DNA from 4 places in the Bradyrhizobium sp. CB1717 genome. Region 3 is predicted to be linked to each of the others. Evidence: predicted binding sites of a transcription regulator. Region 3 holds the regulator's gene; each other region holds the start of a gene.
What was found. Region 3 encodes LexA, which represses DNA repair genes until DNA is damaged. Its sites were predicted from a motif close to TGTTCNNNNTGTGTTCNG; they were not measured.
Positions count from the first base shown of each region.

Region 1 (5,162 bases), 900 kb from region 3:
GAGGCCGCCAACGGAGGCGGCCTTCAAACATGAGGATGGCGACGGCAACCACCGCCACCGACAGGTTGTCCCAAACGATCACAAGAACCTTGTACCAAGGGTCATTGCCCATACGGCAGCACAGCGCGGTAGCAGGATCAACGCTACGCAGCTTGTGCCAGTTCTTATGGGCGGCCCTACTGCTTCGGCGGCTGCAACTCGCTGTGGATGAGGTTATGAATATCCACGCGTTTCAGCGGGTCTTCGTCCCGGAACGGCTCTTGGGTTTTGCGCCCAAGGAAGGTGTCGGGCTGGGGCAGCTTGAGCGCTTCGGCCGCTTCAGCCGTTATCTGGCGGATTTTGTCGTTCTGCTCCGCGATCTCGGCAGCCAGATTACGCGCGCGATGGATCTGGGAATGGTCGGCCATGACGGCGCTCCCTTCGCTTTGCAGGCGGGAGCGCTCTCGGTCTCTCAGCCACCGACGCCTACGGGCAGAGCCTTGGCCGGTGATGCAGGAACAATGCGCCTATTAACCGATGGTTGCTAGCGAATCCGAGCACAAACTACGTCAACGGCGTCGGCCTTAATCGTCCCAAATACGTTCGCCGCACTGGCATTCGTAAAGGCGTACAGTTCGGCCGCGCCGGGGATCCAGCATCGAATATGCCAGTCTGGGAAAGGATGCGCAGGTCGGGCACCTTGGTGCCGTCTTTGGCGGAGCCGGAGCCGACGACTTCTCTTCGTGATGCGCAGTCATGACGTAACCCAATGACCGGGCCCAAGTACGAAAGCGCGGATTGGTTCCTAAGCACCCGCAAAATTCAAACTGAGGCACGACCTACTTTTGGGGCTGTCTCGACGGCCAGACCTCCGGTGCAGGCTCGCTAAGCAGCTCTTTTGTTTTGGCAAGCAATTCGAAAGATCGCTGAAGCATTGCCCTCTCGCGCTCCGTCTTGGCGCGCATCCGTTCCATTTTTAGTTCGATCTGTTCGGAAAGCCATTCCAAGTCGCCTGTTGCCATAAGCGCCTCCCGGTCAATCCGGGGAGCATAACTCATGTTAGGTTCCTTGGTTCCGCAACCTGGGGGCGCTTCGAATTCAATCAGGCGGAGAGCGGGTGCTGTCCTGGATGCGCGTCGCCTGCTCGAGAGGCTTGAAGCGAATATCGCGCTATTGGAAGACGAAGAGAAAGACTCAGACAATGGATGAGGCCGCCAACTGAGGAGGCGCTATATAAACGGCCCCAATTGGGGGCCGCCAACCCGCTGATGGGGTTTTCCTCCAGCAGTCGGGGGGGCACCTTTCGTGCTGGGGGCATCGTAGAGATGCGCCGCTAGGCTGAAAGTTCCTCAGCCGAGAAGATTGGTACGCAAGCCATGAAAGAGGCCGCCAACTGAGGCGGCCCCTGGTTCAATGAACTTTGATTTCCTCAAGGGGCAGCCGCAGCTCTGCGGCGCGCTCCTCTCTGTCTTTCTTGCGGAACTCTTTTTCCGTCCGCTCGAACTTCGCTAGTTCTTGATGGGCAGTTTCCAAAACGCGACTGCGCACAGCCGCATCGATGCACGCATTTTCAGCCATCACACTCTACGCTCCCCATCTCTCGTTGCCCCATCCCAGACAAGATCAGGAACAGTGGGAAGGTTCAGTGCCGGAAGATTACGGATTTATGACGGCGAGATCAGCCGTGACCAAGCAGCAACAGAATTCCCGCCAGTAAAACTGCCACGAACACAGCGGGCACAACGATCCAAGCAGTCTCATTTCTCATAAGCGCAGGGTTTCATGCCTTGCACTGTGCCGCTACCTATACCTGGGGATATGAGCGTTAGTTCATCTTGCGGCGGAGCTTTTGGATCAACTCCCGCAGCTCGGCGGCGTACTCTTCAATGATCCGCCGCGCCTCCTCCAGCCGGGACGGCTTTGGCTGTTTTACCTCGCTCTGTTTCGCGGTCTCGACCATGGCTCACGGTCTCGCCAGACGACTGGCGCCAATTGAGCCAAGTCAACGGTTCTGCAAATCAGGACAGCCCTCAGAACAAACTAGGACACTGGGGGGCAAATACGGACAGTACCCCAATTCCCAAAAGAACATATTGCGAACCTAGAACAAATGGGGTACATTGTTTTTATCGCCGGCCCGCCTCTCAATCGTTTGTCCCCCTAGCGAATCCTCGCCATAAGGAGCACGACCCAATGTCCGCAACTGCCCTGCGTATCGTCGAAGGATCTTCCATGGACAAGAGTAAAGCTCTGGCCGCCGCGCTCTCCCAGATCGAGCGGCAGTTCGGCAAGGGCTCGGTGATGAAGCTGGGCAAGAGCGACCGGTCGATGGACATCGAGGCGGTGTCGTCAGGCTCGCTTGGGCTCGATATCGCGCTCGGCATCGGCGGCCTGCCCAAGGGGCGCATCGTCGAGATCTACGGGCCGGAATCTTCGGGCAAGACCACGCTGGCGCTGCATACGGTGGCGGAAGCGCAGAAGAAGGGCGGCATCTGCGCCTTCATCGATGCCGAGCACGCGCTCGATCCGGTCTATGCCCGCAAGCTGGGCGTCAACATCGACGAGCTCCTGATCTCGCAGCCCGACACCGGCGAGCAGGCGCTGGAAATCTGCGACACGCTGGTGCGCTCGGGCGCGGTGGACGTGCTGGTGGTCGATTCGGTTGCGGCGCTGGTGCCGAAGGCCGAACTCGAAGGCGAGATGGGCGATGCGTTGCCGGGACTTCAAGCGCGGTTGATGAGCCAGGCGCTGCGCAAGCTGACGGCATCCATCAACAAGTCCAACACCATGGTGATCTTCATCAACCAGATCCGCATGAAGATCGGTGTGATGTACGGTTCGCCCGAAACTACGACCGGCGGCAACGCGCTGAAGTTCTACGCCTCCGTCCGCCTCGACATCCGCCGCATCGGCGCGATCAAGGAGCGCGACGAAGTGGTCGGCAACACCACCCGCGTGAAGGTGGTGAAGAACAAGCTGGCGCCGCCGTTCAAGCAAGTCGAGTTCGACATCATGTACGGCGAGGGCGTCTCCAAGATGGGCGAAATCCTCGATCTCGGCGTCAAGGCCGGCATCGTCGAGAAGTCCGGCGCCTGGTTCTCCTATGACAGCCAGCGCCTCGGCCAGGGCCGCGAGAACTCGAAAGCGTTCCTGAAGGCCAACCCCGACATCACCGCCAAGATCGAGACCTCGATCCGCCAGAACTCCGGCCTGATCTCCGAGCAGATTCTCGCAGGCACGCCCGAGAGCGACGCCGACGGCGAGGAGCCGGGGGACGAGTAAGCCTTAACGCGAAAGCCTTTCGCGAGGAGCGGGCACTGAGGACGTTGAGTTGCCGACGTCTTCGGTGCCCGTTTCGTTTTGGGCGTGACAGTGGGGTGGGGCGATGCAGCGTCTGATCTTGACTGGCTGGGGCGGCGGGAGTGAGCTTGCTCGATCGGGCTTGGCCGAGATCGTCATACCGTTCCATTTTCAGTTTGAGTGGGGGCCGCTCCCGCAGGCGGAAAAGCTTTCGGCTTATTTCGCTGCCTACACGGCAGATCTCGGCCCGGCCGATCACTGGTCGGATTGGGTCCGCTGGCCACGGGGCGCCAAGGGTCGCGAATTGTCGCTGGCCGAATTTTGCGAGCCGTACGACACGATCGAACTCTGGTTCGGAGCGACTTCCCGAGACCAGCTGCAACTCGTCTGGTTGCTCGATCACCTCAGCAGCTGTCCTGCGCTGGCGCAGAAGCTCGGGCTGCGATTGCTGGACTCCGATCTGATGTTCAGTCCCGACTATGATTTCGCCAAAGGCGAGCCGCATATTCCTGTCGCGGACGTCGGTGCGGAGGAGTTCGAGATTGCCAGACTGGCGTGGTCGGCCTACCGCGCGCCGACCCCCGAGGCTTGCATCGATCTGCTTCACCGCGATTTGAGCGCCTTGCTGATGCTGCGGCCGGCCTTGCTCGAGCTTCTGGCAGAACTCCCGTCTCCATTGACGGGACTCGGTGCTACCGAGATGCGATTTCTGGAGATGCTTGCCAGAGGCTACGCGAATACGAATGGGTTGTTTCACCTCCGTTCGCAACGGCGCACATATGTGTTCGGTGAGATCGAACTCGGATATTTGCTCGAAGGCCTCGCCCTCGGTCCCAAGCCCGCAGTGGCCGGTTTGGGCGACGAACTGCGCACAATCGACCGCGAGAACGTGGGAGCTCGGCACCAAGTCTATCTCCGCAGCCGCCTGTCGCTAACCGAGTACGGCAAAGCCGTCCTGGCTCATCAGGAGGATTTCAGCCGCCACAATCCGATCGACCGTTGGTGGGGCGGCACCCACCTGACCAACGACCGACTATGGCGTTACGGTGCTGTTTTGGTGAAGCCGTGAGGTCATGAGCATGACGCGGCTTGTTCTGACGACAGACGCGTCGGCCGCCGGAGCTTTCGAAAGCGCCGGGCTTGGCGATCTCGTGATTGCGATCGAGCGTCGGATTGTCTGGGGACCGCTGCCGTCCGATGCCGAGCTTCACGCGTTCTTCGCGCCGCGTATGGCGCAGCCACACGGACTTCATTGGCTGGACGACACGCCAATCCGGCGTCTGGAAAAATGGAGCTTTAACGGGCGCGGACTGATCGCGTTGCTGTCGGAATGTGACTCGGCCGAACTATGGATCGGGCCGAAGCCAAATGCACAATGGCTGCTCGACCATTGCGGCAGCGAGAGAGCGGCGATCTCCAAATTCGCCATACGTCACTGGACATGGCCGTCGGGGACGTCGAGCCGGAACGACTCGCGAAGCTGGATCCGCCGGCTATCAAGCTCGGGCGAGATCATCTCGAACTGGCTGGCCGCGCATGGCGAGCGTATCGCGCGCCGACGCCGCAGGCCTGGTTCGACCTCCTCAAGACCGAGTTGAGCCTGCTTCCGCAGCTTGAGCGTTGCGTCGTCAACCTGCTCGAAGAGCTCCCGGGCGCCACGACGGGTCTTGGCACCACGGAAACGCTGATGCTGGACTTGATTGCGCTGGGCGAAGTGCAACCCTTCGACGTGTTCCCGGGACATCAGAAGCGCAACGAGCGGCGCGTCTTCGACTATTGGGTAGTCGGCGCGCTGCTTGACGGACTTGCGCGATGTCCGATGCCGGCCGTAGCCGGGCTGGAGCAGGGGCCGTTCTCGCTCGCCATGCACGAGGATGCCGTCC
Region 1 covers NZ_CP121666.1:3,821,870-3,827,031, forward strand. The annotation lists gene QA649_RS17975 (hypothetical protein) at 177-407, opposite strand; gene QA649_RS17980 (hypothetical protein) at 819-1,037, opposite strand; gene QA649_RS17985 (hypothetical protein) at 1,390-1,557, opposite strand; gene QA649_RS17990 (hypothetical protein) at 1,805-1,939, opposite strand; gene recA (recombinase RecA) at 2,173-3,261, shown strand; gene QA649_RS18000 (hypothetical protein) at 3,365-4,348, shown strand; gene QA649_RS18005 (hypothetical protein) at 4,721-5,162, shown strand, end outside.
Region 1: a site for LexA is predicted at 2,064-2,081, ahead of recA (recombinase RecA). Genes of this name have one in related genera too.

Region 2 (5,162 bases), 2.6 Mb from region 3:
CGCCTATCCTAATGTGTTCATCTGCGGTCTTTTGATCCATTCGGCCGACCCGAACAAGTCAGACAAAAGTCGCTCGTTTGCCTCTAACCGCTCCTTGATAACCATTTGGCGCATTGCCCCATCGCTCCATAATTGAATGTCGGAATCGACACGCAGAAATCATGAAGGGGCATTTGTCTCCTACAAAGCGTTAAAGTTGTATCTGAAATCGATACAACCTACAGGATTCGCGTCGCGATTTTGGCTACAGATCAGCGCTTTTGTCCGCCAAGCGCGGAGCTTTCGACGTTTGGGCCACTAGACACCGGTCGATTGTACCGAAATTGGCTACACTGAGTTGCCTTGCCGTCGCTCTTTGCTAGTCTTCACCCATGAGCGAAAGCATCGGCTGCGATCATTGCGAAGAAGAGTACCCGCCGAATGAGTTAGTCATTCTTGATCCGCCAGCCGGCAAAGGTGAGTGGATTTGCGCTAGGTGCATAGAAATCAATTTGCGCAAGGCAATAGCGGAGCTGCCGCGGGAGAATTGAATCACGCTGTACCAACGCCTCTGTTTCCGCGCCGGATTAGTAGTTGTCGAATGCCTTTCCGAGGTCCACGTATATTGGCCTCAGTTCTTCAGGGGTAAGCGGCCAATTCGATTTGGTGGCCGTGGGCTTTTCATTCGCAAGCAGATAGACCAACAGTATCGAAGGTTGCCTGAAGAGCAGCTTGCGGCTCGCTCTCTCTCTCAGCTGCGCAACAATCTGAGGCTTGCTCGTCAGGAAACGGTCGATCCTCTCCGCAACATCCTCCCCGGCCACTTGTTCAAACGTGTCAACTATCAGCCCCTCTGCTCTCGTCGGCTGCGGCTCCAACTGGATATGCTTCCGATAAAGTCGCGAGGTGTTTTCGCTTAGGCTCCTGCTTGGCGCTATGGACTCGCTAACCTGATCGACGACCTGCTGAAAGTAATCGTTGGTCGCTTCGATCAAAGCCATGCTCTTGGCCGCTGCCCGCTTCATCCTAGCGGTCGCTTCCACAGTCGGCTTATAGATCGTGTCGTGAGTCAGTTCACTGTACGCATGTTGAAGAATCGTTTTTATCTGAACCTCGCATGGAGTCCCAGCAGGCACGACATGCCCGCTCACACTCAATTCGGAGTGGCACCGAACAACGTAGTGCACTGCTGCATAGTCAAATTGAATCGGGTTCTGCTGCTGCTCATACTCAAAGTCTCTATCTTTAGATGCATCCCAGTCGGGACATTTCGTGATGGCATCACTTACAACACGAATATGGTCAGTCAGCAGGACAACAAACCGTACCCCCACCTTGTCGGTGATGTCGCCGTAAGGATCGGAATAGGATTTGTTTCGGTAAAACGCCTTTTCGAGAAAAGATGCATCAGCCTTGACGCGCGGCTTTGGCGGAAGCCTGAGAAACAAATCAACCGCCAGCGGAGCGATTTGGGAGCGGACCTGATCAATCACACGCGCAACAACGTAATCGCCCCATGCCTCATACATCGGACGTTCGGCAGACCACTTCTCTATTAGCTCGTCTTCCGTCATTCTTGATCACGTACGCGGTCACGTATGGTGATCTGAGTCCACGTCTGCCCCACCCCCGAAGCATCCACGTTTATCGATCGGACCTCAATCAGTTCAGCAAATGCGTCTGGCGGAGCTGAAAGCTGAATGTCTCGCGAAAACTTGAGACGACGCTTCTTGAGATATCCCTGTATGTCCGATGTATCCTTAGCAACCGCGTTGCTAGGGAACGATTTCGCAAGCATGAAGGTTTCATAATCATCCTTCATATCAGCATCCAAATAATGCGACGAGAACGTTGCAAGCTCTAAGGTCGGCGATTGGTCGACTTTCAAGTAAGTATACAGTCCGGTCAGTAAGTCCGCCTTGCGCTCGTCCGAAACGTCTGTCGCGTTGATAAACTCGCGCGTCCCCTCAAAGAACCTACGTGTCAACTGTGCGCTGTTGACCGGAATTGCACAGCCAAGAAACGACTCGTAGAAATAATTGGCCGCGCCCTCTCTGTTCTTCGGAGACATTTGCTTGTCGTAGATGACAGCTTGCCATCCGGCTGGCATAGTCGAGCGTGGCGCGCTCCCGTCGTACAAGAAAGCACCTATCTTAAACAGCTTGGTTTGCGGTCCAAGGAACAAGTCTTTCAAATATTGAACTTGCAGGGTCTGCGTGTGTCGAAAGCCGCTGTGCGTCTCTGCTTTGATAACGCCGACCACGCGTCTAGCGGGATTCCCTGCGGACCCGGTGAAGACAACAACGACTCCACCGGGAATATTGCGTGCTGACTGCGCAGAGGTCAGCTTGTCCGCGTATCGGCACGACAGCGCAATGAAATTCGCATCATCGGCGACAAGCAAGTCCGCGGCAATTTCGAGAGCGCATCCCGCGACAAGAGGCGATATTGCCATCTGCATGCTTTGAGAGTTGCTTCCCAAGGCGGCCACCACGCGCTCGCGGAAGAAGTCCATAGCTTCCGCGCTCAAGGAAAGGATTTGATTGCCGTATGTGGGCGGAACAATCTGCCGGTCGTCTAGTCGCCGATGAACCTCGTGAATAATAAGCCTGTCGACTGTTAAATTTTCGAAAAACATCACTCCCCCAACGCCGTTTTGCTGAAAGCAATAGCGCGGTTGCTGAGCGACTGCCAGTTATGGTTGTGGCGTTGACCACAGGAACAAAATAGGAACACTTCATCCTTAGGTCAAGGCATTTTTGGGCCGATGAAGGGCGGCCTATGGGCCGCCCGCGACCTGTTACAAGTGCCTCGTCTGCTGCGCGTTGCGAACGATTTTGACCACTCTTGTCGGCAACGTCTGCTCCAACTCCGCAATCTGAGCCTGAACCCTTGCAAGCCCGGCTTCGTCGGCGCCGCGAGCGTCAATAGTCACATTGACAGGCGCGCTTCCTTCGTCGACATACTCGCAAGCTCGGCATGCTCCGCAATGTCGACAAGCGCCTGAGATTGCCCACCAGCAAAATCAACGAAAGCTCGCATGCTGGTAACGGCTGCCACTGTGGCGAGACTTACGCCGCCGATTGTCATTGTATAGGAGTTGAATAGCGAGTCGGCCTCGCTTGCTTTCCTGGCAGTTTCGTCTACGGCGTTTCCAAGCTCGTTTACCGAGTTGGTCGTACTGTCGATTCCGTCTCCGGTAGTGCTGGTAATGCGCCGTACCAAGTCACCTTCAGCCATGCGTATTGCTATCAGCCACGGCCAGCAGGGCCGCGTCTTTCGTAGAGTCTGTCATATGTTTCCTAGTTAGTGCCGCCCGAAGAAAACAACGTGCGCTGCTTTCGGGTCGAGATAGCGCCGTCTTCGAGCTAAGCTTGATGTACGTATCGACGTCGCCGAGCGGAGAATCAAAGCGAACCGCGGCGTGCGAGTCCCCGCTGATGCAAGCGAAAACCTTCTTCGGATAACAGAAAAATTTCGCCCGCTAATGCTAGGTGCAAAGGCGATGCGCTTATATTTTTTGGCTCTGAGTGTGGTGATTCTTGCGAATCGGCGCAATGGCCTGCCCCTTCAAAGAGAGGGTTTGGGCGTCCGCGGCGCCCAAGGGGCGGCGGCCTAATCCGCCATTCGCAAGGAGAAAACATCCATGAGCGACAAAGCGCGCCTTGTATGCCCACTCCATGCACCGGTTCACGTTATCCAGTACCTGAGATTCAGGTTCGGGAAATGGGAATCTGTGTGTGAACACTGCCGAGGAAAGCGCCGCCGTTAGGCGGACGCTTCCTCAAACATGAGCAACTTGGGGGACCTTCGGGTCCCCTCTTTTTTCCTGCCTTAGGAGCAGGATCAACAACGCAAGCACCAAACGGTTCACTCGCGAATTTCGGTGTTCGGAAATGCTAAGTGACGTCTCAAACTAAGGTGGTCGACCTTAGTAAACGTCGAGTTAACCGCTGCCACACGGCGCTTCACTCCCGGCTGTCGCGATCTACGGACCGGCTTGTTTTTCGTTGACCGATTGGTATGACGAGATTCGGCGCGAATCAAGGCTTACGTATTTCGCAAGCTTACTTTTTGCGTGTGATTCCAAGAGGGTCTAGCTACCAGTACCCGCTGTTCACAGAGGGTTGAGTCACGTTCCCCACAGGAATGGTTGGTTTTCGACGTTAAACCCGATCGGTACGCGCGACCGGTAGGCTGTATCTGGTTTCCCAAAACATGTTTTCGTGGTCGCCGTGCTCCGCCCAAAGAGCGGCTAGTGGCTCGTCACTGTGATTTCGACTCTTTGGGCGCATCTGGATAAGCGCGCCCCAATTTGTCGCGAGCTTTGTCTGTCGTGAACATCCAGTTGATGCGAGCGCGCGCTTTGTTTCGCTGCCGCTCCCATGCTGCGATCTCATTTCTGAGACGTTTTGGATCGTCGATTCGGCGGCTGAGACACTGCCCTTGGAGGACGCCGATCTCGATCTCAACCATGTTAAGCCAACTGGCATGTTCCGGGGTGTAGTGGAACTCGAGGCGACGCAAGATACGGCGGGCCTCAGCGGGCGCAAAGGCCTGGTAGAGGGCGCCGGGGGCATGGATCGACAGGTTCTCTTGCACGACACGGATGCAGGCGGCCTTTGGGTAATGGACGTCGACGAGTTCGCGCATGCAGTGAGCATAGTCCACGGCTGTGCGCCGTTCAGTGACCTTGACCTTGCGCCAGGCCCGATGCGGGTCGAAGGTGACGAAGAGATTGACAGTGCCATTGCGACGGTACTCGTAATCGTAGCGTTCGCGCTGACCCGGCGCGGGTGGGATCGGCTGGCGCACCTCGCCGATGAGTTGGACGGGGGTCTCATCGAAGCAGACCAGCGGTCGCTCGGGATCAGGCGCTTCAGCGTAGAGATCGAGCACATCTTCCATGCGGGCGACGTATTCGCCATCGACATGGGGAATGCACCACATGTCCCTGCGCCACGGCTTGAGGTCATTCTCGGCCAGCCAGCGACGCACGGTCTCGCCCGATAGGCTATCGTGATCGGTGAGCTTGACCATCGCGTCGGCCAGCAGCGCCAGCGTCCAGCGCCTCCGACCGGCAGGCGGTTTGGCGCATGCAGTCGCCACCAGCAGGGCCTCTTCCTTGCCGTTGAGTTTGCGCTGCGCGCCGGGACGTGGCTCCTCGCTCAAGGCCCGCTCCA
Region 2 covers NZ_CP121666.1:7,367,350-7,372,511, forward strand. The annotation lists gene QA649_RS34525 (RelA/SpoT family protein) at 567-1,553, opposite strand; gene QA649_RS34530 (nucleoid-associated protein) at 1,550-2,617, opposite strand; gene QA649_RS34535 (hypothetical protein) at 2,911-3,219, opposite strand; gene QA649_RS34540 (IS630 family transposase) at 4,246-5,162, opposite strand, start outside.
Region 2: a site for LexA is predicted at 2,697-2,714, ahead of QA649_RS34530 (nucleoid-associated protein). Genes of this name have one in related genera too.

Region 3 (5,162 bases):
GTCGGCGGTGCCATAGTAGCCGTCGACTAGTCCCATCTCGTGGGAGGTATCGGGATCATTGTGCCAGAGCTCGATCGCGCCGACATGCGCGTCGTCATCGCCGCAAAACAGGACCATCACGGCTTGCAGGAATTCGCCTGAAAATACCGGCACGGCCACGCCGCAAGTCAGGCCCGCGGCGAGGGCCTGGTCGGTCCGTTTGAAATAGGAGTTGGCGAATTTGGTGAGGATGACGGGATGGCCGGAAGCCCAGGCCCTGCCCGGAAGCCCCTCATCCCGACCGAAGCGCAGCTCTTCACTTGCGGCCTTGAACGCGGACAGCCCTTCGCCGTAGAGGCCGCCGCCGAATTCCAGCCGCATGCGCGTCCGGTCGGGCACCCAGAGTTCAACGACGCGAATGAAGGTTTTCATCGAACGTGTCCGCCGCCTCAAGCCTTTTGGCAGCATCGGCCATTTGCCCGCGGAACGGACGTTCAAAATTCAGGCAGGGCAGCGCAAACTTCGTGCGACGGAGAAGAGCGGCGGTGACCTGGCGAAGGTATTTTCGAAGATGCAAACCACACCACGTCGCCGGCCACGGCCGGCGATGGCGATTTCAATCATGGCCCGACCCGCGAGCCGGGGCAGCTACGATCAGCCGATCGGCAGGCGTGTGATCGTCGGCCTGTCGGCGATGGTCTGCGGCTTGTGCTCGCGCTCGCCGAGTGGCTGGGTCACCGGCAATTGCAGCACGGTTGCGCGCTGGCCTTCGACGAGCTGAGTCACCAGCACGTATTTGCCGTCGGGAAATTCGATCGCATCGTGATGGCGATCTGGAATGTGCGGGTCGATCTTGCCGAACTTGCCGACGCGCGAGTTGATGGTGCGCGTCCAGATCCAGCGATTGTCGTAACGGACGTTGTCGGCGAAGGCGAGCTCCGTTCCCGGCAGCAGGCATACCGCGACGGACATGTCGGCTTCGGAGGCGAAGCCGCGTGTGGAAGTGCCGCGGAAGGTTGTCGTGACGATCGTCTCGCCGACTTCGGCAGGACGCGTCGCGACGGCGTGCAGGCTGTAGTCACACATCGGGGTGCTCCTCATTCGAAGATAGCGACCCGCGCCTCTTGTCGAGGCGCACGCCTCTATCAGAGTGGAAGCATACAACGGTCTGCTTGGTTGTGGGCAAATCTGCGGCTTGGATCCGCACGCCGCCATCACAATATCTTTTTCAGATGCACGAGGAACAAAGCCCGGTCCCGTGCATTCGGCGTGCTTCTTCGTCAACGGCCAGCAGGTGCCGACCAGCCCGAATACGGCCAGGCCGGTTGCGACGGCAGTGCAACGGCGTCGCGTGCGCTGCGGAATTGCTCGCGCGTCGTCGCTGGCGTCGTCTTGCGGACATGATGCGATCGTGCGGCGACAGCCGGTGATACTGAGGTTACGATCAGCGCCATCGTGACAGTGCTCAAGACGATCTCGCGCATGGTTGTCTCCTCGGTTTCTCAAAGGCCCGTAAAGCGATGCGTGCTTTGCGCGGCGTGCCGAGGATCTAGCGCGGGGGAAGTGGCCGGATAATCTGTGCAGAACCAGAAAGACTATCCAGCCGGAGCGGACAATTGTCCGCTCCAATCGTTCAGGCGCGGTCGCCAACTGGCGCCGCAGGATGCACCTAAAGCGCGATGAGATTGGGATGAATCGTCATCGCGCTTTAGGTTATTGTTTGAGCATGATCTTTTCGGAAAACCGCTGTGCACTTTTCCGGATCATGCTTCAGTACTTCCGGTACAGGCCGATCAGCTTGCCCTGAATCTTCACCCGGTTGGGCGGCAGGATGCGGACCTCGTAGGCGGCGTTGGCGGGCTCGAGCGCGATCGATGCGCCGCGGCGGCGGAAGCGCTTCAGCGTTGCTTCCTCGTCGTCGATCAGCGCCACCACGATGTCACCGGTGTCGGCGCTCTCGTTGCGCTGGATCAGCGCCATGTCGCCGTCGAGGATACCGGCTTCCACCATCGAATCGCCGCGCACCTCGAGCGCGTAGTGCTCGCCGGAGCCGAGCATGTCGGGCGGTACGCTGATGGTGTGGCTGCGGGTCTGCAGCGCCTCGATCGGCGTGCCGGCCGCGATGCGGCCCATGACGGGCACGGCGACGGGACGCTCACCCTCGTCAGCCGGCGGGCTGGAGGTCGTGCGCACCTTGCCGAGATTGCCTTCGATGACGCTCGGCGTGAAACCGCGGCGGTTGCCGGCAGCCGCCTGGAGCTCGGGCAGCTTGATGACCTCGATCGCGCGGGCGCGGTTGGGCAGGCGGCGGATGAAGCCGCGCTCCTCGAGCGCGGTGATCAGGCGATGGATGCCCGATTTCGAGCGCAGATCGAGCGCGTCCTTCATCTCGTCGAAGGATGGCGGCACGCCGCTTTCCTTCAGTCGCTCGCTGATGAACCGCAGGAGCTCGTATTGTTTGCGCGTTAACATCTCGACCAAAATCCCCCGGTTGATGTCGTTCGATTCCGAGACGCTCAGTTCAGCGATAAGCCGCTGCATGCTCGAAACAAATCATGAACGGACACTATATGTTCGATACATGTTCCGCAACTGCTTAATTTACCGTGAACGCGACAAAGTTCGCGGAACGCGTGTGGTGATAGCGTTCATACGGGCAGCAGCAGCACCTCGCATTGCGTGCCGGCTTCGGCCTTGGGCGCGAACGGCGCGCGCACGAGAAGTGCCTGTGCTGCAGCGAGATTCGCAAGCAGCGAGGAATCCTGATGATTGACCGGAAGGGCGATCAGCGTGCCGTCGTCGCGCCGCTCCAGGCGCGTGCGAAGATAATCCTCGCGCTGGTCGTTGGCATTGAGGTCGCGGCCGAGCACGGCGCGCTCGCGGCGATGATGAATCACGGTGCGGCCCGACAGCGCGCGAATCAACGGCACCATGAACAGGAAAGCGCAGACGTAGGATGACACGGGATTGCCGGGCAGGCCGATGACGCGCATCGCGTCGAGCCGGCCGTGCATCATCGGCTTGCCCGGCCGCATCGCGATCTTCCAGAACGACATCGCGATGCCCTCGGCCTTGAGCGCCTGCTGGACCAGATCGTGGTCGCCGACCGAGGCGCCGCCGGTCGTGATCAGGATGTCGGCGCCGCTCTCGCGGGCCCGGCGGATCCCGGCGGTGGTGGCCTCCAGCGTATCGGCGGCAACCCCGAGATCGACGGTATCGGCGCCCTCCTGGCGGGCGAGTGCGTGGAGGGCGTAGCCGTTGGAGTAGACGATCTGGCCGGGGCCGGGCGTTGCGCCGGGCATCACCAGCTCGTCGCCGGTGGCAAGGATCGCGACCTTCGGACGGCGTTGCACGGGCAAATGCGGATGATTCATCCCGGCGGCGAGTGCGAGATCGCGCTCGGTGAGCCGGGTTCCCTTGCGCAGCAGCACGTCGCCCTCGGCAAAGTCGATCCCGGCGCGCCGGATGTGCCGTCCGGGAATCGCTGCTTCCTTGATCGTGATGCGCTTGCCGTCCGCGGCCGTATCCTCCTGGATCACGATCGCATCCGCGCCGGCGGGAACGACGCCGCCAGTGAATATGCGGACCGCTTCGCCGGCGCCGACCAACCCGGCAAACGGCCGCCCCGCCGCGACCTCGCCGATCACCGTCAGTTGGGAATCGATCGTCGCCGCATCGGCCGCGCGCACGGCATAGCCATCCATTGCCGACATCGCCTCCGGCGGCTGCGTCCGCCGCGCCGCGATGTCGCGCGCGAGCACGCGGTGAAAGGCTTGGGCGAGGGAGACCGTCTCCTCAGGCAGCGGCTCCGCGCCGGCAAGCACTGCGGCAAGCGCATCGGATACCGGCATCAAGGCCACGGGTGAAAACTCCTGCTGAGCACGTTCGGCAAATCGGCGGCCAGAGTTTTAGCCGAGTGCGGGCGCAGAGGCAAAACAGGCGAGACGCAGGATCATTCAACCTGCATCATCCGCTCTGTGGTGAAGAGAGACCTCAAATCCGCCGCGGCATGATCCGGAAGGCGAGGCAGACCGGCACGAGGACGGCCATGGCAAGCACGAGAAGAACGAGCGCCACGGCCAGCATCGGTCAACTCCCTGCCGGCTCGTCCGGACTGACGTCCGGCGCTTTGGGGCCCTGGTCCTTGTCGGGCAGCGGGTCGGCCTGGGATTTCAGGTCGGCGGCCTTGCTGATCAACTTGGCGGATAGGTCGGAGTCCGAGGTGGTTCTTGCGAACTCGAGCAGGAGAGAGGCTTGCTTGGTGAGGTAGGATTTGCCCAGCACGTCGATCGGTCCAATGTAGAAGTTCCAACCGACTGAAGAGTCCGGAAGGGCCGATTCCGTTCCCGGAACTCTGTACAAAAATGCACAAAGTGATTTGGTTCCTCATTTCGGGCAAACGAGTTCCGGGGAACCGGGGGCGGTTCCGTCAAATCCCGAGCTTTTTCAGCGCATCGCCGACGTCACGGGGCGAGGTCACATGCACCGCGGTCAATCCGCGCGCCCGCGCCCCCTCGATGTTTTCTGCGAGGTCGTCGAAGAAGACGATGCGGCTCGCTGGCACGCCGATTGCCGCCACGACATGGTCGAAAGCCTCCGCGTCCGGTTTACGCAGGCCGATGCTGGACGACAGGTAGAGCTCGCGGAAATGGCCGAGCAGGCTGGCATATTCCTTCGAGAAATGGTCGACATGCGGCCGGTTGGTGTTCGAGAAGGCGTAGAGCGGCATCTGCCTGGCCGCACGCGGCAACAATTCCGCAATGTCGGGCATCTCGCCGGCGAAGATCGCGTTCCAGCCCTCCAGGAACTGCGCGTCGGAAATCGCGATCCCGAGTGATGAGCGCAGCGAGGCGAAATAGTCCGCGTCGCTGATCTTGCCGACCTCGTGCAGCCGATAGGCTTCGCTGTCGCGCACATAGCGCGCGACAATGGCTTCGGGCTTGCAGCCGGCGTGTCCCGCCCAGCAGGCGATCGCCCTGGAGAAATCGATGTCGAGCACCACGCGTCCGAGATCGAACAGAAGCGCGTCTGCGCTGCCGGGAGAGAGCGGGGTCACCTACTTCCTTTCCTCAGTATCGGTACGGATCGTGGTCGAACAGCGGGAACGCGCTGAACACGCTCGGCGCATTGGTCGCGACGGCCGGATGCAGGCAGGACTTGCCAACCTCGGCGAATGAGGTGGC
Region 3 covers NZ_CP121666.1:4,726,242-4,731,403, forward strand. The annotation lists gene QA649_RS22515 (GAF domain-containing protein) at 1-411, opposite strand, end outside; gene QA649_RS22520 (hypothetical protein) at 634-1,065, opposite strand; gene QA649_RS22525 (hypothetical protein) at 1,260-1,463, opposite strand; gene lexA (transcriptional repressor LexA) at 1,750-2,451, opposite strand; gene glp (gephyrin-like molybdotransferase Glp) at 2,628-3,839, opposite strand; gene QA649_RS22540 (hypothetical protein) at 4,069-4,263, opposite strand; gene QA649_RS22545 (HAD family phosphatase) at 4,409-5,035, opposite strand; gene QA649_RS22550 (alpha-hydroxy acid oxidase) at 5,049-5,162, opposite strand, start outside.

Region 4 (5,162 bases), 4.5 Mb from region 3:
GGCCCGGTCGAGACGCTCGACGTGGTCCGCTCGATCTGCAGCCTGTTCTCGGCGTCCGAAGCCATCATCACCGGCCGCGTCATCGCGGTGGTCGGCGCCAAGGGCGGCGTCGGCGCGTCCACCGTCGCGCACAACGTGGCCTGGACCATCGCCCGCGACCTTTCGCTCGATTCCGTCGTGATCGATCTCGACCTCGCCTTCGGCACTGCGGGTCTCGATTACAACCAGGACCCGGCGCAGGGGATCGCCAATGCGGTGCTGTCGCAGGACCGGCCCGACACGGCGCTGATGGAGCGCCTGCTCGCCAAATGCACCGATCGCCTCAGCCTGCTCGCTGCGCCCGCCACCCTCGACCGCGTCTATGATTTCGGCGCCGAAGCGTTCGACGCGGTGTTCGACACGCTGCGCATGACCACGCCCTGCATCGTGCTCGACGTTCCCCATCAATGGTCCGCCTGGACCAAGCGCGCGCTGGTCAACGCCGACGACATCGTGATCGTGGCCGAGCCCGATCTCGCCAACCTGCGCAACACCAAGAACATGCTGAGCGTGCTGAAGGCGGCGCGGCCGAACGACCGGCCGCCGCTGTACTGCATCAACCAGGTCGGCATGCACAAGCGCGCGGAGATCGAGGTCAAGGCGTTCGCCAAGACCATGGAGAGCCAGCCGATCGCGGTGATCCCGTTCGATTCGAAGCTGTTCTCGACCGCGGCCAATAACGGCCAGATGATCGCGGAGGTCTCCAAGAACCACCGCACCACCGAGCTGTTCCAGACCATGGCCAACCGCCTCGCCGGGCGCGGCGAGGTGAAGAAGCCGAAGCGTTCGCTGCTCGGCCCGCTCCTGAAGAAGCTGAAGGGCCGCTCGGGTCGCGGATCCGCCCCGCATCGCAAGGCGTCGTAGGTTTCGCGTACGGAAAACCCGGCGGCGGGCTACTTCTCGGCCCGCTGCTGCTGCTTCTTCGCCAGCAGCTGCCGCAGCGCCGAGACCTTGGCCGCGGCCTGGTCCGGCGGCAAATCTGCCTTCACGAGGATTTCAGCCTCGGCCTCGCGGCCCTGCAATCCCAGCACGAGCGCGAGATTGGCACGGATCCGCACGTCGTTCTGATTGCGCTGATGGGCGCGGCCGAGCACCTGTTCGGCCCGCGGCAGATTGTTCTGGAGCATGTAGGACAGGCCGAGATTGGACAGAACCTGCGGCTCGTCAGGCACGATCTTCAAGGCGCTGGCGTAATATTGCTGCGCCTCCTCGTTGCGGCCGAGCTGATCGAGCGCCGCGCCCTGCGCCGACAGGATCCGCCAATCGGGATCCTCGGGCGAATGCGCGCGGCCCAGAACGTCGAACGCCTGCTGGAAATTGCCGTTGTCGGCGAGCGCGCGGCCGTAGCCGGCGAGCAGCGCCTTGTTGCTGGGATGGGCGAGCACGGCCTGCTCGAGCACCGCGACCGCCTGAGCGCGCTGGCCGGTGTCGCGCAGCGCCTTGCCGTATTCGATCGCAATAGCGGGATCGCTCGGCTTGGCGCGATAGCGCTCACGCAGCGCGTCCATGTCCGACCTGACGTCAGCCTTGGCGTCGGCCTTGCCGGCTGCTTCCGTCTTGCCGCCGAGCGCGCCGGTGACGTCCTCGAGGCTCGTCGTCTGACAGCCGCCGAGGGCAAGCGCGATGAGGGCGGGAAGCAGCAATCTCGCCGGGGGGAAGGCGAGGGACGAACGCTTGGGCATACTCTGATCACTCGGCAACTGATCAGAGATGCTTACCGATTAACGCTAAAGTCCCGTTAAGGACGCGACCCTGTTGAGGTCTAGTCGGTGAATTCGGCACCGAATTCGCAGCCGATGCGCCAGCGCAGGCGGCATTGGCGGGAATAGTCCGGCGCGAAGATGATGGTGAATTGCGGCGGCACTTCCAGAAATTCCGCCACGACTTTCACGCCCCCGTCCGAGATATCCGTGATCGTGCAGTCCCTGGGCAGCGAGCCCGCCCCAAAATGAATCTTGGCGAGCCGGCTGCACACCCGACGTTCGCTTCTCCGGCGATTTGCAAGCATTTGAACTGTTCACCCGTTAGACCACGGCCCATCCCGCACCCTCAGGAGTAGCGGACATTCGTTGGAATGTGCTGAGAACAGAAGCTCGCATTCAAGGCGTAGTGTCGGGATCGCGTTTACGATTGGTTAGGGCTTGCCCCGGCCCCGGAGATGTTCCCGTATTGTTCTTGCGAAGCGCCACGCCTCCTGCTACCCTTGATTGTGCGAGAGGGCAGGCTGGGTCGGCATGGTTCAACGGGTTTCTACCGTCGCCTTTGAGGGGATCGAGGCCCGCGCGGTCGACGTGCAGGTGCAGGTCGCGCCTGGTCTGCCGGCCTTTGCCATCGTCGGCCTGCCTGACAAGGCGGTGTCGGAGGCGCGCGAGCGGGTGCGCTCGGCGCTGATCGCCTCAGGGCTCGCGCTGACGGCGCGGCGGATCATCGTCAATCTGGCGCCCGCCGATCTGCCCAAGGAAGGCAGCCATTACGACCTGCCGATCGCGCTCGGGCTGATGGCGGCGATCGGCGCGATCCCGCCGGATGCGCTGACCGGCTTTACCGTGCTCGGCGAGCTCGGCCTCGACGGCTCGATCGCAGCCGTCGCCGGCGTGCTTCCCGCCGCGATCGGTGCCAATCAGCGCGAGGAAGGGCTGATCTGCCCGGCGTCCTGCGGTTCGGAAGCGGCGTGGGCGAGCCCCGATATCCAGATCATCGCCGCGCAATCGCTGATCCAGATCGCCAACCACTTCAAGGGCACGCAGGTGCTGTCGCGGCCCTCGCCGAAAGTGCACGAGGCCGCCGCTTCAAAGCTCGACCTGCGCGATATCAAGGGCCAGGAGAGCGCCAAGCGCGCGCTGGAGATCGCCGCCGCCGGCGGACATCACCTCCTGATGATCGGCGCGCCCGGCGCCGGCAAGTCGATGCTGGCCGCGCGCCTGCCCTCCATTCTTCCGCCGCTGTCGCCGGGCGAGCTGCTCGAGGTCTCGATGATCGCTTCCGTGGCCGGCGAAATCGAGGGCGGCGCGCTGACGTCGCGGCGGCCGTTCCGCTCGCCGCATCACTCCGCCAGCATGGCCGCGCTCACCGGCGGCGGCATGCGTGCTAAACCCGGCGAGATCTCGCTCGCGCATCAGGGCGTGCTGTTCCTCGACGAGCTGCCGGAGTTCGATCCCCGCGTGCTGGATTCGCTGCGCCAGCCGCTGGAGAACGGCGAGGTCTCCGTCTCCCGCGCCAATCACCGCGTCACCTATCCTGCGCGCTTCATGCTGGTCGCGGCGATGAATCCCTGCCGCTGCGGCAACGCCTTCGAGCCCGGTTACGCCTGCAAGCGCGGCCGCATCGATCGCTGCACCTCCGACTACCAGGCCCGCATTTCCGGCCCGCTGATGGACCGCATCGACCTGCGCATCGAGGTGCCGGCCGTGACGGCCGCCGACCTGATCCTGCCGCCGCCGGCGGAGGGCTCGGCCGAGGTCGCCGCGCGCGTGGCGGCGGCGCGCGACATCCAGCTCGCGCGTTACGCCGATGCAGGCTTGCCCAACATCCGCACCAATGCCGAGGCGCCGGCCTCCGTGCTGGAGGAGATCGCAAGGCCCGATGCGCAGGGTCAAAAACTGCTGCGCGATGCTGCCGAGACCATGCGGCTGTCGGCGCGCGGCTATCACCGTGTGCTGCGGGTGGCGCGGACGCTCGCCGACCTCGATCATGCCGACAAGATCGGCCGGCTGCATCTCGCCGAGGCGCTGTCCTACCGCGCACTCGCGGAGGATGTGCGCCAGCTCGCCTGATCATTCTGCGCATCAACCCGGCGGTAACGAGTTTCCTTTACGCTCTGCAAACCATAAGGCCCAACGAGTTCTCCAAGAGTCGTTCACTCGGGCCTGGCGAGTAGAGTGTCATGTTGCGTTTCAAGATCCTGGCCTCCGTCGTTCCCCTGCTGGCGGCTGCGGTGTTTGCCCGCGGCGAGATCGGATCGGTCTCGCATCCCTGCATCGCTCTCGGCGAAACCTCCGTCGAGCTGACATCCCTGTTCTGGACCGCCGGCGTCCACGTCGCCTTCACCGACGATCCGTCGCGGGCCACGGTCAGGGTCCAGATCACCGACGACGCGGACGCTGCGGACTTCGCAGTGGTGGATGACGGTCTCGGTTCCGAGACTGATTCCTGCCAGGCCAATCCGGCAAACCGCCTCGTCACCATCGCGGCGCAGCCGGTCGATGGCGGCCCGGTCATCTATCTCTCGACTGACGGCCCCGCCGATTACCGCATCTATGTGCGCTCGAAGACGTTCTCGCAGCGCGAGGCCGCAGCGCTGATCGTTGGTGCCCATAACGGCCACCGCCCGTTCCAGGCCGCTTCACTCTGAGGCGTTAACACCTCGTCAACCCTGTTTGGAGGCGGCACCGAAGCCTCAAGCTGTTCGCAAGGTCGGCGCGACATCGTCGCATGCAGCGGCGGTGGGGTTTTCGGACAAGAGTCGGGGTTGCGATGGGTCGGACGTTCCGGATCAAGGTGCGCATGCGCCGCTTCAGGCGGCAGCATCCCAGGGTAGCCTTCGCGATCCGCTCCTTCATGATCTTTTCGGCGACGTTCGGCGGCGCCTATGGCTTCATCGCCGGCAGCCGGGCCGAGAAGTCCGGCTACGATCCCAACGCCTTTGCGATCGGTGCAAGCTTCCTGTTCGCCCTCGCCTGCCTCGGCCTTGCCACGCTCAGCATGCGGCTGCGCTTCGTCAACAAGCGGCTGCGCACCCTCGCCGTCCACAACGAGGCGCTGATCGACCGCAATTGGGAGCTGAAGGAAGCCGAGGAGCGCGCGCGCAGCCTGTTCGAGCAGCAGGGCGATCTGATCGTGCTGCGCGACCATCAGGGCCGCATCACCTTCGCCAACGACGCCTATTGCGCACTCGCCGGACAGGCGCGCAGCGCGCTGGTCGGCACGCGCTTTGATTTCGACGTGCTGGAGCAGGGCGACAGCGCCCGCGAAAGCAACGGCACGCGCATCCACGACCAGAGGATCACCACGCCGCTCGGGGCGCGCTGGATCGCCTGGCGCGAAGGTTACGTCCGGCTCGACGCCGGCCAGGCGGCCGAACTGCAGAGCGTGGGACGCGACGTCACCGACCGCACCGAGACCGA
Region 4 covers NZ_CP121666.1:184,158-189,319, forward strand. The annotation lists gene QA649_RS00855 (AAA family ATPase) at 1-903, shown strand, start outside; gene QA649_RS00860 (tetratricopeptide repeat protein) at 933-1,721, opposite strand; gene QA649_RS00865 (PilZ domain-containing protein) at 1,802-2,047, opposite strand; gene QA649_RS00870 (YifB family Mg chelatase-like AAA ATPase) at 2,274-3,812, shown strand; gene QA649_RS00875 (hypothetical protein) at 3,923-4,390, shown strand; gene QA649_RS00880 (ATP-binding protein) at 4,513-5,162, shown strand, end outside.
Region 4: a site for LexA is predicted at 2,199-2,216, ahead of QA649_RS00870 (YifB family Mg chelatase-like AAA ATPase). Genes of this name have one in related genera too.